Regions from separate parts of the Alkalihalobacillus pseudalcaliphilus genome, predicted to be linked through region 2. Evidence: predicted binding sites of a transcription regulator. Region 2 holds the regulator's gene; each other region holds the start of a gene.

The links. The regulator LexA, encoded in region 2, represses DNA repair genes until DNA is damaged. The targets are predictions, from matches to a motif close to CGAACATATGTTCG.
Region 1: a site for LexA is predicted at 1,044-1,057, ahead of ruvA (Holliday junction branch migration protein RuvA). Genes of this name have one in related genera too.
Region 3: a site for LexA is predicted at 1,338-1,351, ahead of PQ479_RS11310 (YhjD family protein). Genes of this name have one in related genera too.

The regions. Positions count from the first base shown of each region.
Region 1 is NZ_JAQQWS010000001.1:1,178,079-1,183,098, forward strand. Features, by position in the region: gene ruvB (Holliday junction branch migration DNA helicase RuvB) at 1-395, opposite strand, end outside; gene ruvA (Holliday junction branch migration protein RuvA) at 410-1,021, opposite strand; gene PQ479_RS05950 (intercompartmental signaling factor BofC) at 2,169-2,747, opposite strand; gene PQ479_RS05955 (YhcN/YlaJ family sporulation lipoprotein) at 2,856-3,701, opposite strand; gene safA (SafA/ExsA family spore coat assembly protein) at 3,880-5,020, opposite strand, start outside.
Region 2 is NZ_JAQQWS010000001.1:135,987-141,006, reverse strand. Features, by position in the region: gene tkt (transketolase) at 1-619, opposite strand, end outside; gene PQ479_RS00685 (DUF896 domain-containing protein) at 800-1,039, opposite strand; gene PQ479_RS00680 (YneB family resolvase-like protein) at 1,173-1,820, opposite strand; gene PQ479_RS00675 (hypothetical protein) at 1,816-2,058, opposite strand; gene lexA (transcriptional repressor LexA) at 2,211-2,840, shown strand; gene PQ479_RS00665 (DUF6359 domain-containing protein) at 2,888-5,020, opposite strand, start outside.
Region 3 is NZ_JAQQWS010000004.1:270,809-275,828, forward strand. Features, by position in the region: gene PQ479_RS11300 (chemotaxis protein CheW) at 1-32, shown strand, start outside; gene PQ479_RS11305 (response regulator) at 59-418, shown strand; gene PQ479_RS11310 (YhjD family protein) at 972-1,316, opposite strand; gene PQ479_RS11315 (LSm family protein) at 1,467-1,682, shown strand; gene PQ479_RS11320 (IDEAL domain-containing protein) at 1,892-2,191, shown strand; gene PQ479_RS11325 (lmo0937 family membrane protein) at 2,346-2,480, shown strand; gene PQ479_RS11330 (hypothetical protein) at 2,477-2,662, opposite strand; gene PQ479_RS11335 (dimethylarginine dimethylaminohydrolase family protein) at 2,782-3,618, shown strand; gene PQ479_RS11340 (hypothetical protein) at 3,767-4,396, shown strand; gene PQ479_RS11345 (hypothetical protein) at 4,441-5,020, opposite strand, start outside.

The DNA of each region.
Region 1 (5,020 bases), 1.0 Mb from region 2:
CAGAAATCCTCCATTGCCGGGTATAATACCTCTTCGACGATCCGATTTAATCGATGAATTTCATCTATAAAAAGTACATCACCTGGTTCTAGAGCCGTTAAAATGGCTGCTAAATCACCCGGTCTCTCAATAGCCGGGCCAGACGTCGTTCGAATTTGTACATCCATTTCATTTGCAATAATCGTTGATAACGTTGTTTTTCCAAGCCCAGGAGGACCGTACAATAAGACATGATCGAGGCTTTCCTCTCTCATTTTAGCAGCCTCTATAAATACTTCTAAATTTTTCTTAACATCCTCTTGACCAATATAATCTAATAAGCGTAATGGTCTCACTGATTGTTCAGCGGTTTGATCCTCCCACTGCTGACTGGCCGAAACCATTCTCTCTTCCATGACTTTACCTCCTTTTACGCTTTAAGCATAAGCTGTAACGCTTTTCTTATATAGGCATCTGTTGAGAGGGTTTCCTCTGATAATGTTGGTCGCACCTTTTTGAGTTCCTTTTCTACGTAACCTAAAGCACGCAACGCTTCAAATGCTTCTTCCAAAGCCTCATTATTTGCTGTGACTTTCGCCGTTCTTTTTACGTCAGCAGCAGGCGTTAATAATGTAATCGTAAATTCTTCTAATTTACCTTTTAAATCAAGGATAATTTGCCTTGCTGTTTTTTTACCAACACCAGGGAACTTGACTAAAAAAGCTTCATCTTCTGATTCAATGGCTGAGACGACTTGATCAGGCTGTCCTGAAGCCAAAATGGCTAAGGCACCTTTTGGTCCAATACCTGATACATTTAAGAGCTTCTCAAACAAGTCTCGTTCTGACTTTGACTGAAATCCAAACAAACGGATTAAATCTTCCTTCACATAATGATAGGTATAAACTTGAATGTGCTCATTCATACTCTTCTCAAATACAAATGGATTCGCACAAAAAACTTGATAACCCAATCCGTGATGGTCAATAACGATATATGGCGTTTCTACACTCACTAATTTTCCTGATACATATTCTATCAATTGATAAACTCTCCTCTAAATACGAACATTTATTTCTATTTTAGCATATCCCCCATCTCCCGAATAGCTTTTTACACACATACAAAACGCTTATGGTGAAGTGAAGTCCTATTTATTCACTTCACCACCAACAAATATGAAAGTAGTGTTTTTTCTTTACTAAACGGATTTTGATAACTTTTTATTTATTTTGTATGAAAGTTGACTAACGCTGAAATGTGGAGCACTAATTGCCGCTACCGAAAATCATGCTCCGCGTCCTATGGGGTGGCGCCGAACTAACTAGCTTCGCTAGTGGATTTCAGCTCTGCCACTACCCCCCATGGGAGTCTCCGCATGTTTTCGTCCGCTAGGTGACTGCTCATTCTCAAATACAAATAACTTTCATTAAAGTAAATAACAACAAAAACAAAGTGAATGAGGAGCCACCGAGCCAATAACAATATCCAACTTTCGTTTTTGTGGTGATGAGTTGCTTAGCAAGTTATCATGCAAGTTTTATATGAGAGAAACTCACTAACCAAGAAGCCTGCACGAACCCTAGCGGAGGGATTGGGGCCAACTCCTGCAGGAGGAAAGGGCACCGATTTTCGAAGAAGTGCCCATCACCTTTAGGGTAACTTTCATACAAAACTCACATGGTGAAGCACAGATTCACTTACGCCACCAACAAATATGAAAGTGTGATTTTGTTCTTTAACTGGTGGTTTTTCATTCATAACGGTTTTGAGGATTCTCACATTTTGCCGTAACCCCGCCGCTTTTTAGAAAGGAGCTCGCAAGAGCTTTCCTAAAAAGATTCAGCGCACTGACAAACAGCCACCACCAACAAAAAAAAAGAGAGAGTAATAACTCATCAGGATTAGCATCTAAAATCCAAGTGTTTTTGGACCGTTAGCCAAGCTTGCTTGGCTACTTCACGCGACTGCGTGAAGTTTTGAAAATAGAAATGAACCTTCAGACGAATTCATTCGTCTGTGAGGTCATTTCTATTTTCAAAAACGGACCAAAAACAAAGACCGAAATGTCAAGTTATCTCGAGAAATGAGTACTAACTTTCATACAAAAAAGCACAAATCACCTTATACGTGTCTTTGTGCTTTAGAAAAGTTATTCGTTCCTCTTGCCTCGAGCTATAACCATACAATTAGCTTTCTTCTTTTTGCATAGCCCTTAACATATCAATAACCTTTTGAAAATGAGCTTTATCTTGAATCCGAACCCCTTCTTTTAATTGCTGATACTGTTTCGTTTCAAGTTTTTCGGTATCAATCTGAAAAAACGAATGAATAATTTGGTCTTCTTCTGGTATACCTTCATAAATGTGTAAATAATTATCGTCTGTTAAACCAAAAAAGCCATTAATTTTAACAATGGGAGAAACATCATCTACTTCTGTTTGAAAAACCATTTCATCTTGATTCTGGTCAATTAGATCCCAACCCTCATACTGGGCCCAAAAGTCTTCCATGGACCAAATCGTTTCCTCAATGACTTCCTTCTGCACATTTCCATCTAAATAAAGCCGTTCTAAGACAACCTTCATTGTCAACGGAGCATAGGCTCCAACGGTTTTCTCTTCTCGAACATCTAAAGTACTATGATCACTTGGTTCGACTACATCTTCTTGATCCAATAATAAAAACCAACTTAGCCCTATAAAAAACAACAAGCCAAGGATAATAGGATATTCTTTTTTGTTGATTAAAAATTTAATGATTTTCATTTGTCTCCACCTATCCTTTTATAAAAAAAATGAACCATTTATGGGTTCAGCGTTCCCATAAATGGCCTTGTTCATTCATTTTAGAAAGGTTGAAATCAAATGTTCAAATTATCGTGTACGTTCAAAAGGTCGTTGGACGGCACGTCCAATATCTTTTAACATGGCTTCAAACGTTGAGCCGATTTCATCAACAGCTTCACCGGTGCCTTGACGAAGTTGGTTATTCAAACCTTGAACTCGACCATACATGTCTTTATCTGTCACCACATGTATATCACGGTCTCCGTTTGTTAACCCTCGTACTGTTCGTTTGATTTTATCTTCTGTACCTTGAACGTTACCATCAACTGCAACCACAATATCATTACCATGAATAATAACATGGGATTCATTTACACCATCAATAGCTTCTACATGCTTAGCAATTTTAGATGCGGCTTGACCACGATGTGTTTGAGTTGCTCTTAATCCAGTGTTGTGATCACGACCAATTGAATGGTTACCGCGGAAATTCTCAACATTCATACCATTATGATGAGAATTACGGACACCAAAGTTGCGATGATTGGCACGCTTATTGACAACACCATTCTCATCAACCATACGAGCACGGTCATTACCGGTTACACCATTCGTCCAAAAACCACTACGCTTATCATGATGACCAATTTGATTATTGTTCATACGATAAGGACTGTGCCCAAAACCTTTTGGTCCATAAGTGTTTTGATTGTCTTGACTCGGTGCTTGAGTTGATCCAAATTCTGAACCACCATAATACCCTTTATTAGAAAAAGTATTCGTACGGTGGCCATTCATTTCATGACGCGTCTCACTCATTTCCATCCCTGTAATGGAATGATTTCGTACACCCGCTTGATCCGTATTATTACAAGCGACTAAACTACTTGCTAGCACCATAACAGATGCAATTGACAAAGCAAATTTTCTCATATTTGAAAGCCCCCTTTCACTAATATGGTGGCTTTCCAAACTACATTTTAGTCTGTTACATCTTACGTACCATGGAGTTTATTGGGTTTTGCATTAAATTTTTAACAGGAATAAAAAAGTTTTCATCTTCGCAACATTTTCTTAAGTAATAAAAAAAGCAGCTCATGAGGCTGCTCTTTTAATCTTCATAATCGTCTTCTTCACTATAATGCTTCATATTCGCCTTTGGCTCCTGATGTCTTGGCATAAATTGATCTTGAATACTGTGGAACATTCCAGCTTGGTTACCAGGCATTGGCATCATTCCATTTTGGCCTGGGAATGGCATCATTCCATTTCCGTTTTGACCTGGCATCGGCATCATTCCATTTCCGTTTTGGCCTGGGAATGGCATCATTCCGTTTCCGTTTTGGCCTGGGAATGGCATCATTCCATTTCCGTTTTGACCCGGCATTGGCATCATTCCGTTTCCGTTTTGACCCGGCATTGGCATCATTCCGTTCCCATGATGGTCTGGTTGGTAATGATGGTTAAACGATGGAAATGTTTGGGCCGGCGGATGATGGTGAACAGGTTCCACCACACATTCCTCTTTTGATTGATGCATCTGAGTACCACCCATATTCCCATAATGATGATGCCCTTGATGATGCATTGGTGGTGGAGCAAACCAATGACCTTTTTGACCATAAGGCATAGGCTGAACAGGGTGCCCACAATTAGCACAACCTGGCATCATAGGACTAATTGGAACCATATTCATCGGTGGACATGGTTGCGGCATAACTGGCTCACAATATTCTGGTGCTTCCATTTGTGGTTGCACAGGCATCTGTGGCATTTGTTGTACTTGAGGTTGCGGTTTTGGCGGCTTAGCGATCGGCTTTTCTTTTATTGGTTTGGGTGCCACCGGCTTTTCCTTCGCTTGAATAACTGGTTGCTCTTTTTTGGCTGGCATTACTTTTTTAGGCTGTGGGTTATATAGAAATACATTCATATTAGCCTCATAATTAGGCGAAGCTGGCTGTTGCTGTATAGGCATTTGTTGAATTGGAGCAATCGGTTGCTCTTTTTTCATAATAGGATGCTCCTTTACAGCTGGAGCAACAGGTTGCTCTTTTATTAAAGTTTGAGGCGATATCGGTGCTTCTTTTTTTACAGGTACACTGCCAGTTGGAATTTTCACCTTCATGCCAGGCATTAAAACATCTGGGTTACTTAGTTGTGTGTTCACATTTTTTAATTCTTCAAAATTAACTCCATGCTTTTGAGCTATTTTCCAAAGAGATTCTCCTTTTTGGACAATATGAATTTTCACG
Region 2 (5,020 bases):
AACGATCTTCTACACTTTCTGAAAAAGAAATATGTAAATCACCATCAAGAGAAATATCATTTGAATCATACAAAACGACTAATTTCCCTAATTTTAAATGTCCTGCTAGGGAAGCCGCTTCTGCTGATACACCTTCCATCAGGTCGCCATCACCACAAATACTATATGTGAAATGATCAACAATTTGATAATCTTCTTTATTATAAGTCGCAGCGAGATGGCGTTCTGCCATGGCCATACCAACTGCCATGGCAACACCTTGTCCAAGCGGTCCAGTTGTAGCCTCTACTCCTGCCGTATGACCAAACTCTGGGTGTCCTGGTGTTTTACTACCCCACTGTCTGAAATTTTTCAATTCTTCAAGAGGTAAATCATAACCCGTTAAATGTAGGAGGCTATACAATAACATGGAACCATGCCCTGCGGATAAAACAAAACGATCACGATTATCCCAATTAGGGTTATCAGGATTATGGTTCATGAACTTCGTCCACAAACTAAATGCCATTGGAGCTGCCCCCATTGGCATCCCCGGATGACCTGAGTTTGCCTTCTCTACAGCATCGATAGAGAGTGTACGAATCGTATTAATTGCTAATTGCTCAATAGTAGTTGTCATTTTATTTCATCCTTTCCTTTAAATCCATTACCTTCGCTTTTTATCATATCGTTTATACACATAAATCACAAGCAATTAAGGTGTTCATAAAAAAATTGATACTGACTCATTTCACTCTATAGAACATATAAAAAGCTGCCGCTAATTATGTTCAGAATAACTAGCAGCAGCCTTGTCTATTTAATGGGTAAACCCTTTGTACGTGTCTTTGCTTTTTTTTAGTGCCTCCGGTGTCACATCATCACCGTTTTCATCGACAACCTTTACGCTGTGTAATTGATTTTTAAATGCCCCTCTAAATGTTTGAATATATTCTTTGCGGAGCTTCTGCTGTTCTAACTGTTCTTCTTTCGATAACCCCGTTGTCTTTGATCTTTTTGATAACTCATTTATACGATTAATCTTGTCTTTCGATAGCATATCATCCACTCACTTTCTTATACAAAACATCCCCATTAAACCTTTAATGAGTGTAGCATGTTTAATTTCATTGATGCAAGCATTAGCGTTCACCTGATCATAAACTATCGAAAAAGAAAATACATACACGTATTTATTCAGATTGTCTCTCTTTTATATATTGTTGATATCTACGGTGCACGGTTGCTTTTGATACATCAAAACCAAACCCTCTTAAAGTCGCTGCAATATCATGAAACGTTAATTCAAGTTGGCGTAAACGAACAATTTCCTCAATCGGTACTTCTTTTTTGGTTCTCCCCCCCGCTTCTTGATTTTTAATATTTCTTTGTGGGTTAAATCCTTTTTGAACGGCTTTTTTCATTCCTCTACTTATCTTCAAATTATGTAGTTTCCGTTGATATTCTTCAACAATAGCCACGATATCTAACACCATATGATCGGCATCTGATAATTCTAATTCTCCATTATGTTGAAATGTGTAAATAGATGTATTATATTTTCTTAACTCATGTAAGATAGCCATCTTGGCATGACCTCTGCCAATCCGTGTATCATCCTGAACTAATACTTGATGAACAGTCTCTTCTTTACATTCTTCTAACATATCTAAAAGTCCAGGACGATCAATGGAATAACCACTTTCAATCTCTTCATATACTTGAACGATCGACCAGCCTAAACGATTTGCATAATCGGTCAGTTCTTCTCTTTGTCTTTTTAGCGAGGTTTGTTGACTTTGTTTATCTGTACTAACTCGACAATATAAAACGACATTAATTTTCTCCATCTTCCTCTAATTCCACCTTTTGATGATTAACAGTAAATTGCGACTTCTGCTCTTCTCTTTTTTCAAATTCAGCATTTGATACAACTCTATCAATTTCCTCTGAAGATTCTATTACTATTTCATGTTTCTCTAATTCATCATTAGTCAATAGTAAAGTAAAGCACATAAACATTAAAGTCAAAAAACCTGTACAAACAATCGCCCACTCTTGCCCTGATAATCTTTTCATCCGAAACACCTCATTTATAGAATGTACGTTCGCTTTTATCATAAATGAGAACAACTGTTTGTGTCAACCGTTTTTTAGAACTTATGTTTGCATTACATATGTTCGCATGGTACAATTTAGTTACGAAGGAAATATAAGCGAGGTGACAGCTCATGACAAAACTATCAAAAAGGCAACAAGAAATACTAGATTATATTAAAGTTGAAGTACGAAAAAAAGGATATCCACCTTCAGTTAGAGAGATAGGCGAAGCAGTTGGACTAGCTTCAAGTTCCACCGTCCATGGGCATTTATCTCGATTGGAAAAGAAAGGGTTTATCCGTAGAGACCCTACTAAACCTAGAGCGATTGAAGTATTAACTTTGGATGATACGATGGTGGAAGCCAATCAAGTGGAAAGAAAAGCAAATTATATTCCGATTATCGGGAAAGTCACAGCAGGTCTTCCTATTACAGCCGTTGAAAATGTTGAAGGTTATTTGCCTTTACCTGAGCATTTAGCAGCTAATGAAAATACGTATGTACTCGTCATTGAAGGAGATAGTATGATTGAGGCTGGTATTTTTAATGGAGATATGGTTATTGTGAGACAGCAACAAACCGCCAATAATGGCGATATCATTGTGGCGATGACAGAAGATGAAGAAGCAACCGTAAAACGTTTTTTTAAAGAACAAGACTATATTCGTCTACAGCCAGAGAATGCGACCATGGATCCTATCCTATTAAAAAATGTTTCCATTCTCGGGAAAGTAATTGGTGTGTTCCGCACGATCCATTAATTTGTTTTTTATGAGAAAAAGCCTTTGGAACCCAAAGGCTTTTTCTTTTAGTTCATCGCTATACGTCTTCTGTTATATTGAAACATGATAACAGAGATTATGAATAATAATACCCCAAGCAATAGCCATTGATAATGAGAAGTGGCTGTATGTGGTAACGTCTTTTTATTATTGTCACCTGTTCCTCCTGTTCCTCCCCCATCAACTTCATCATCTTGATTTTGTTCACGATCTTTTTCCTTATTATGATCATTCCCGTTTTTCTCCTCTTCATCCAGTTGTTCCTTGTCACCTTCTAAAACTGTAAAAATAGAGAAGTGGTTTGTCGTTGCTGTAACACGCTCACTATCAACGCTACTTGATGGAAGAACATCCCACTGTTGTTTCTTTTCATTCCAATGATAAACAGCTAGATTCTCACTATTTGTAACGGCATCAGCAACGTAGGTGAATGATAATGTAATAGGTACGTCAAAAGTTTTGACTAGGTCTTTTCCTTCTTTAATTATTAACTCGTACACAGTACTTGGTGTGCCTTCCGTATATACCAGCTGATTTATAAATAATTGAAAGGACTGTTCACCTGTAAAATTCTCGAGCGGGATCAAAAGAGTTAAACCGGTTGAGATGAGTTCTAACGATACTTTTTTTTTCACTAAAAGCCTCATTTGCTCAACTGTAAGTGAAAGAACCAGTTCCTCTGATTCAACCGAACTTAAATCGACGATGAGCGTCGCACTTTCAGCAAGCATGTCTAAGTTCTCTGAGCTAATCGTAGCCTCATGCCCACTCATTTTGATATCCGCTATTAAGAAATCAATAGGCTCCTCGGGATGTGGTTTAGGCTCTTCAGGTTTTGGTGTTTCTGGCTTTGGTTCTTCCGGCTTAGGATTCTCAGGTTCTGGTTCTGGTGTCGGTTCTTCTTCCGGTAATGAGCTAATCTCAGCAATTCTACCTTCTACGTGATAGGCAATCGGTTCATGGAATGTTTTGACAAAGGCAATCAATGCCTCCAAATCCTCTGGGCCAGTTACCATATTTTTCGCATATTGACCCATTAATCGATATTTATCTCCATTTGACTCAGCCATATAGTTATTAGTTGTTACCGTATACGTTCTACTCTCATCAATCAAAGAACCATCTAGTAACATAATATCGACAACTTCATCGCTCGTTTGATCCCACGTATAATGAAAGCCTGCTATACTAAAATCCGGGCCATAACTCGTGATTTGTGCGTTTAAGATTTCACGTAGTTCAGCTCCGGTTACTTCAAAGGTTACTAAGACATTGTTAAACGGTACGATATTAAACAATCGGTTAAACGTTATTTCTCCTGCGGGGAGCTGGTCACGTATTCCGCCACCATTCATTAAAGCAAAATCACTTTTCATCTGCCATAACATGCTATCAGCAATTAAATTACCAAGTGCCGTGTCACCATCATTAGAATAACCACCAACCATATCAATTGCTGCATGCCCTACCACTTCATTTAAAATAGGAGCTACACGGTTTTCATAGTCTGCTAGAATTGCTCCAACCGCTGGTTCAGGTTCGATTTTAGCTTGGTCGACATAGATGATCTCCGCTTCCTTTTCAACTATATCTCCTGTTACAGGGTCTATGGTTACGTCAACCGCACCAAATGCTTTTCCATATTCATAAGCTTGAACAATCAAGACATCGTCAACCATCGCATTGACAATTTGATGGTTATGCCCGGCAAAAATTATATCTACTTCATCATCTACTTCTTTGGCTAGATCTGCTGCTGGGCCTACCGCTGTCTCACCTGACTGTGTGGCAGCCATATGGGCAAGTACGATAATCGCACGTACTCCTTGTGCCTTTAATTCTTCTACAGCGGAATTCACAGCTTCTACTTCATCAGTAAATTCAATATCTTTGATGCCATCAGGGATAACCATATTAACCGTATCGGTCGTATTAACACCGATAAAAGCTACTTGCTCGCCTTCAACCTCAACAACTTCATAAGGCGGAAGGAAATGCTCACCACTTTCTTTATCCAAACAGTTTGCACAAAGCAATGGGAAATCCATGCCCGCATATCCGGGAGAACCTTTACCTTCAGGATGATCTCCACCCTTGACAATTCTCATTAATTCTTCTGTTCCTTCATCAAATTCATGATTTCCAACCGTGCCGAAATC
Region 3 (5,020 bases), on a different contig from region 2:
TAAATTTAGAAAAATTAATTGATAAAGAATAAGCTTGCGAGCGAAAGGTGGAACTAAAATGGCTTCAATTTTAATCGTAGATGATGCTGCTTTTATGAGAATGATGATTAAGGATATATTAACGAAAAATGGCTATGATATTGCTGGTGAGGCCGCTAATGGACAAGAAGCTATTGCTAAATATAAGGAAGTTAAGCCTGATTTAGTGACAATGGACATTACAATGCCTGAAATGGATGGTATTGAGGCACTAAAAAAAATTAGGGAAGAGGACGCTAGTGCAAAAGTCATTATGTGTTCAGCAATGGGACAGCAATCAATGGTAATTGATGCCATACAAAATGGAGCGAAAGACTTTATTGTCAAGCCATTCCAAGCGGACAGAGTGGTTGAAGCTATTCAAAAAGTATTAGTCTAAATACGCTCTAAAGAGTAAGGTTATAGAAATGAGATAAAGCTGTGTTGACTGTTAGGGAAAGCTGCTCAACACAGCTTTTGATCAGCTCAAAAGAAATAAAAACCCTTGTATCTCACGAACGTAATGCCCCTCATTATAACCACCTATCAATAAATTCCATACATGTTCAGTAAACCGTAGAGACCAAGCCCCTACATTAGGCATCCTTCATACAAAAAGACACATGGCAAAGCCAATTCACTTCGCCACCAACAAAGATAAAAGTCAGCTATCGCCTTAACGATTAATAAAGGTTTGTTCAGATACAAACGCTAAACCATGGAGCGGTGGTTAACGTGAAGATACTGAGGCCAAACCATGGAGTAGCTGCACAAAGAGGCAGTTAATGTGAAGATACAGAGGCTAAACCATGGAGCATCTGCACAAAAAGGTGGTTAGCGTGAAGATGCAGAGGCCAAACCATGGAGCATCTGCAAGAAAAGGTGCGAAGGGAATCATGAACCAGCTAACTTCAAGGCACAACCGATTGCCCATAAGTCACTTTCATACAAAACTACTTCGTATAAAACGTTTTAATATAGTCAAAAGCCTGGTTACGTAAGTGGACATTCAAAATCTTGTTCGTTTGTTCGTAACCATTTATATGAAATTGGTACTCACTAAATAGACCAACGACTCGTAAAGGTCCAATTTTAATATGTTTTTTTTGCATGGATTTCTTTATAGGCATTAAATCCTTACTTACCTGATCTAAGATTAACGTTTGTTGGGCGAGGTAAAAAGGCTTGAATTTAGTTGCTAGCTGTTCAATTTTTGTATAATCCATTTCAAGAGCTTTGCGAACGGTATTTAATATAATATATCGTTGAATAAGCGTATAATCTTCATTTGAAACCATTTTTAAACCTCCTCATACATAAGAACGTACGTTCTTATTATACGATATCTTTTTAAAATTGCAAGAAGATTTATTTATAGGACGTTTGTATCTAGTCCTTTATAGAAAACTATGTTTTAGTAGATAAGAGTGTTAAGGATGGTGAGTAAGATGGAAAGGTATCGTATGTTATTAAACCAATGGCTAGAACAAAATAAATTAGTAAAGGTAGAAACGACATCTCCTGTTCATGGGCGTAGTCAATTTATTGGAAGATTGATCAAAATTGATGATATAACAAATTCAATGATTTTTTATGAAGATGATTTAAAAGAAGTATTCCACTTTACATTAGAAGAAATTGATACGATGCGTGTAATCGATTAATTGGTACATCCATTAATAAGCTTGTGATTTGCGAAAAATTGGCAAATCACAAGCTATTTTTAAAACTAAATGTAAAGTAGATAATGTTTGAAAATTCAACAAAATAGTGTTAATATAATAATAAAAGGAAACGCTTTCATTAAAGGGCTGGTTTAAATCTTAGGAAATATGGGAATATTTTTGAAAAGGTTATAATGGAGGGATACGAGATGAATCACCAATTCGCTATGGATAAGAATGTTTTAAAGCAATTACATGTGATAAAAAATTTGCAAAACCGTTCTGAAACAACTGTTCAATCTTTATATGCCCAGGCCATTTTAGAATATTCGTTGTACCATTATAAAAAAAATAAGATTAATCAGTTGATTGAGCAAGCATTAATCAATTATGACAAAGAGCAATTTATGAATGCTACCAATGATTATTTAGTCCACCTTCATGAACATAAAAACGGGAAGATTATATCTGAAAATGGGTATGAGTTGTTATTAACGTTTGAAGAATAAAAAGAGTCGCCATATAGGCGATTCTTTTTTAGTTTTATAATTTAAATGAAAATGAGACAAAATAAGATAAATGAATTTAACATGTTTCAAAAACCCCTCAGGGTGGAATGATTGATTTAAAGCAATAAAAAAATTGGGAAGGTGGGAGAACAGTATGTGGACTATTATCGTAATCTTAATTATTTTATGGATACTTGGATTTAGTTTCGAAATTGCAGGTGGCTTAATCAATATATTATTGGTCATTGCTTTAATTCTGTTAATTATACGTTTAATTCCACGCCGTTAACTAGGATGAGTTAAATGAAGGTAAGCATTTTGGAATATAGGCTCTTTTATCACATATTGCTCAAAGAGAAAACGTAATGCCTGTTCTTCATTGTTAATATAGGCAAAAATTTCATGATAAGTACTACGTAGAATTGGGTCGTGATGAAGTAACTGTTGCATACGGTATGTTTGGAAAATCACAGATATACCTCCTAGGAAACGATTTCATTTTACTATATGTACGTACTTTCCATTTTGTTCAATATTCCACTACTTTTATACATCATACTAACTCTTCATATTAAGAAAGGATTTGGAAGATGATTCAAATACAATGTCTGACGGAATATGAACAACTACAAAAAGTTGTACTTTGTCAACCAACCTATATGTCTATAGAAGAGGCTATTAATGAGATACAAGCACATTATAAAAAAGCTAATATCAATCGAGGAATTGCTCAATCCGAGCATCAAATGCTTGTTGAAACATTGAGGAAGCATGGTGTAGATGTCATGCTAATATCAGCTAATGAAGAATGTCCGGAACAGGTATTCACTAGAGATATTGGTTTTGTTATTGAAGATACTTTATATGTAGGTCATTTGAAAAGAGATATTAGGAAAAAAGAAAGAGAACAACTTTTACAATTTTTACAGCAAGAGAAGATACCGTATCATGAAATAGAAGCAGGTACTATTGAAGGTGGAGATGTTGTTCTTGCGCAATCAGATGTTTTTATTGGAAACAGTGGTCGAACAGCTAAAGTAACCTTAGAACTTCTTCAAATGCGTCATCCAAACCACTCGTTTCATCTTATTGATTTTGATGAGAAGTATTTACATCTTGATTGTGTATTTAATCCCATTTCTGAATCAGAGGCACTCATATATCCGCCTGCTATCAACGAGGAATCTTTGAAGATCATACAACGTAAATATGATTGTATTGAAGTAGACGACGAAGAGCAATTTTCTTTAGCGGTCAATATCTTATCATTAGGGCACCGAAAGATAGTTGCTTTACCTAAAAATGAACAAACGAACCGAAAGTTAATAGAGCGTGGGTTTGAGGTTATTGAAATCGATTTTTCAGAGATTATAAAATCAGGTGGTTCATTTAGGTGTGTGACATTACCATTAAGGCGGAATAACTAAAAAAAGAAAAAGCGATTATTTCCGAGGAAATTGTCGCTTTTTCTTTTATGTAGCGAAATGACTTAACTTTATCTTTATCATTTAGAAATCATAAATATTATGATAAACTATTAGAAGTTTCCTAAATTGGATCAAGGATAAAGTGAGTGTGGATAAATTGACATTTTTAATAAGTGAAATTACATATTGGACAATTATTGCTATTGTATTTATTGGTTTGATATTTATTTCGAGTTTAACGTTACAAAAATGGCTTAAGAAAAAAGACAAGTTAATTACAAAAAGAATGGAAATGGTGACTTCAGTAGTATTGACGGTTTTATTTATCGGTATTTACTTTGCTTTTCAAGAGCAATTTACTTTGAAAGTTTTTGAAGGAGATCTAGTTGTCACCGACGAGCGTACAGAGCAGGTCGAGGTCGAACAAGCACGAGTAATTTCAACTGAGAATCCAATGGTTATTTACCATTTATATACATTAGGGTTTTACGACCGATTTAAGATTGCTGAGGGTACTGAGTTTGAATTACAAGTATCTATACAGATGATTGATTTTGTTGGGCTGTATGATCAATTTGAGGAAGGTGATTACCAACTCCAAGATGGTGCCTTTCATTTTGCCGCTTATTATAGTGAAGAGATCCTCCCCTACATAGAAGAAATGTATGTGTATTTATTGGAACAAGGGTATGAACAGACAACTTTATTAACTACGTTAGAACAAAATTTAGTAGAGCAATTTCCCAAACAGGAAATTACTTTATCCTATATAGAATAAAGATCAAAAAAAGACGAGTTCAGTTATTATCGAACTTGTCTTTTTTATTCAGTTAAAATCGGTAATGTAAATGTCCATGTTGGTTCAATGAGCTGATTCCTTTTAAAGTGTAAATGAAAGGAGGAGGGCAAGTCATGCATGAATTCGTAAGTAGCCGATAACCTATGACCATCCTCCTCATAATCGGTCATTGAAAAAGCTGGGTATATGAGTTCATTTTCTATTTCAATAGCTATATCTAAGCCTTTAATCGGATGGATATCTATAGCGTTTAATGTCAACGTATTTTGTTCGATTGCAATTTCATCAACAAAAAAATCATTGTCGAATAATGTAAATGTCTCATGCGTTACATCAGTAAATGCAATATGGTGAGAATAATAAGTAGGTTTTACGATAACAATGGTAGCCAAATTCTCCATCGGTTCATCCTTAAATTCTTCAAAATAGGCAGTTAGTTGCAGCCCATCATTTGTTACGGTAGCTTCACTATCTATAGGTGTAAAGGATGTGTCCTTAGTGTGTAATTCAACTGAATAATGATAATCATCATTTATATCGTAGTGACTGTTAATAGGTGTTACGTTTAAAGTCACTTTTTCACTTGTATGACCTTGATAAGAA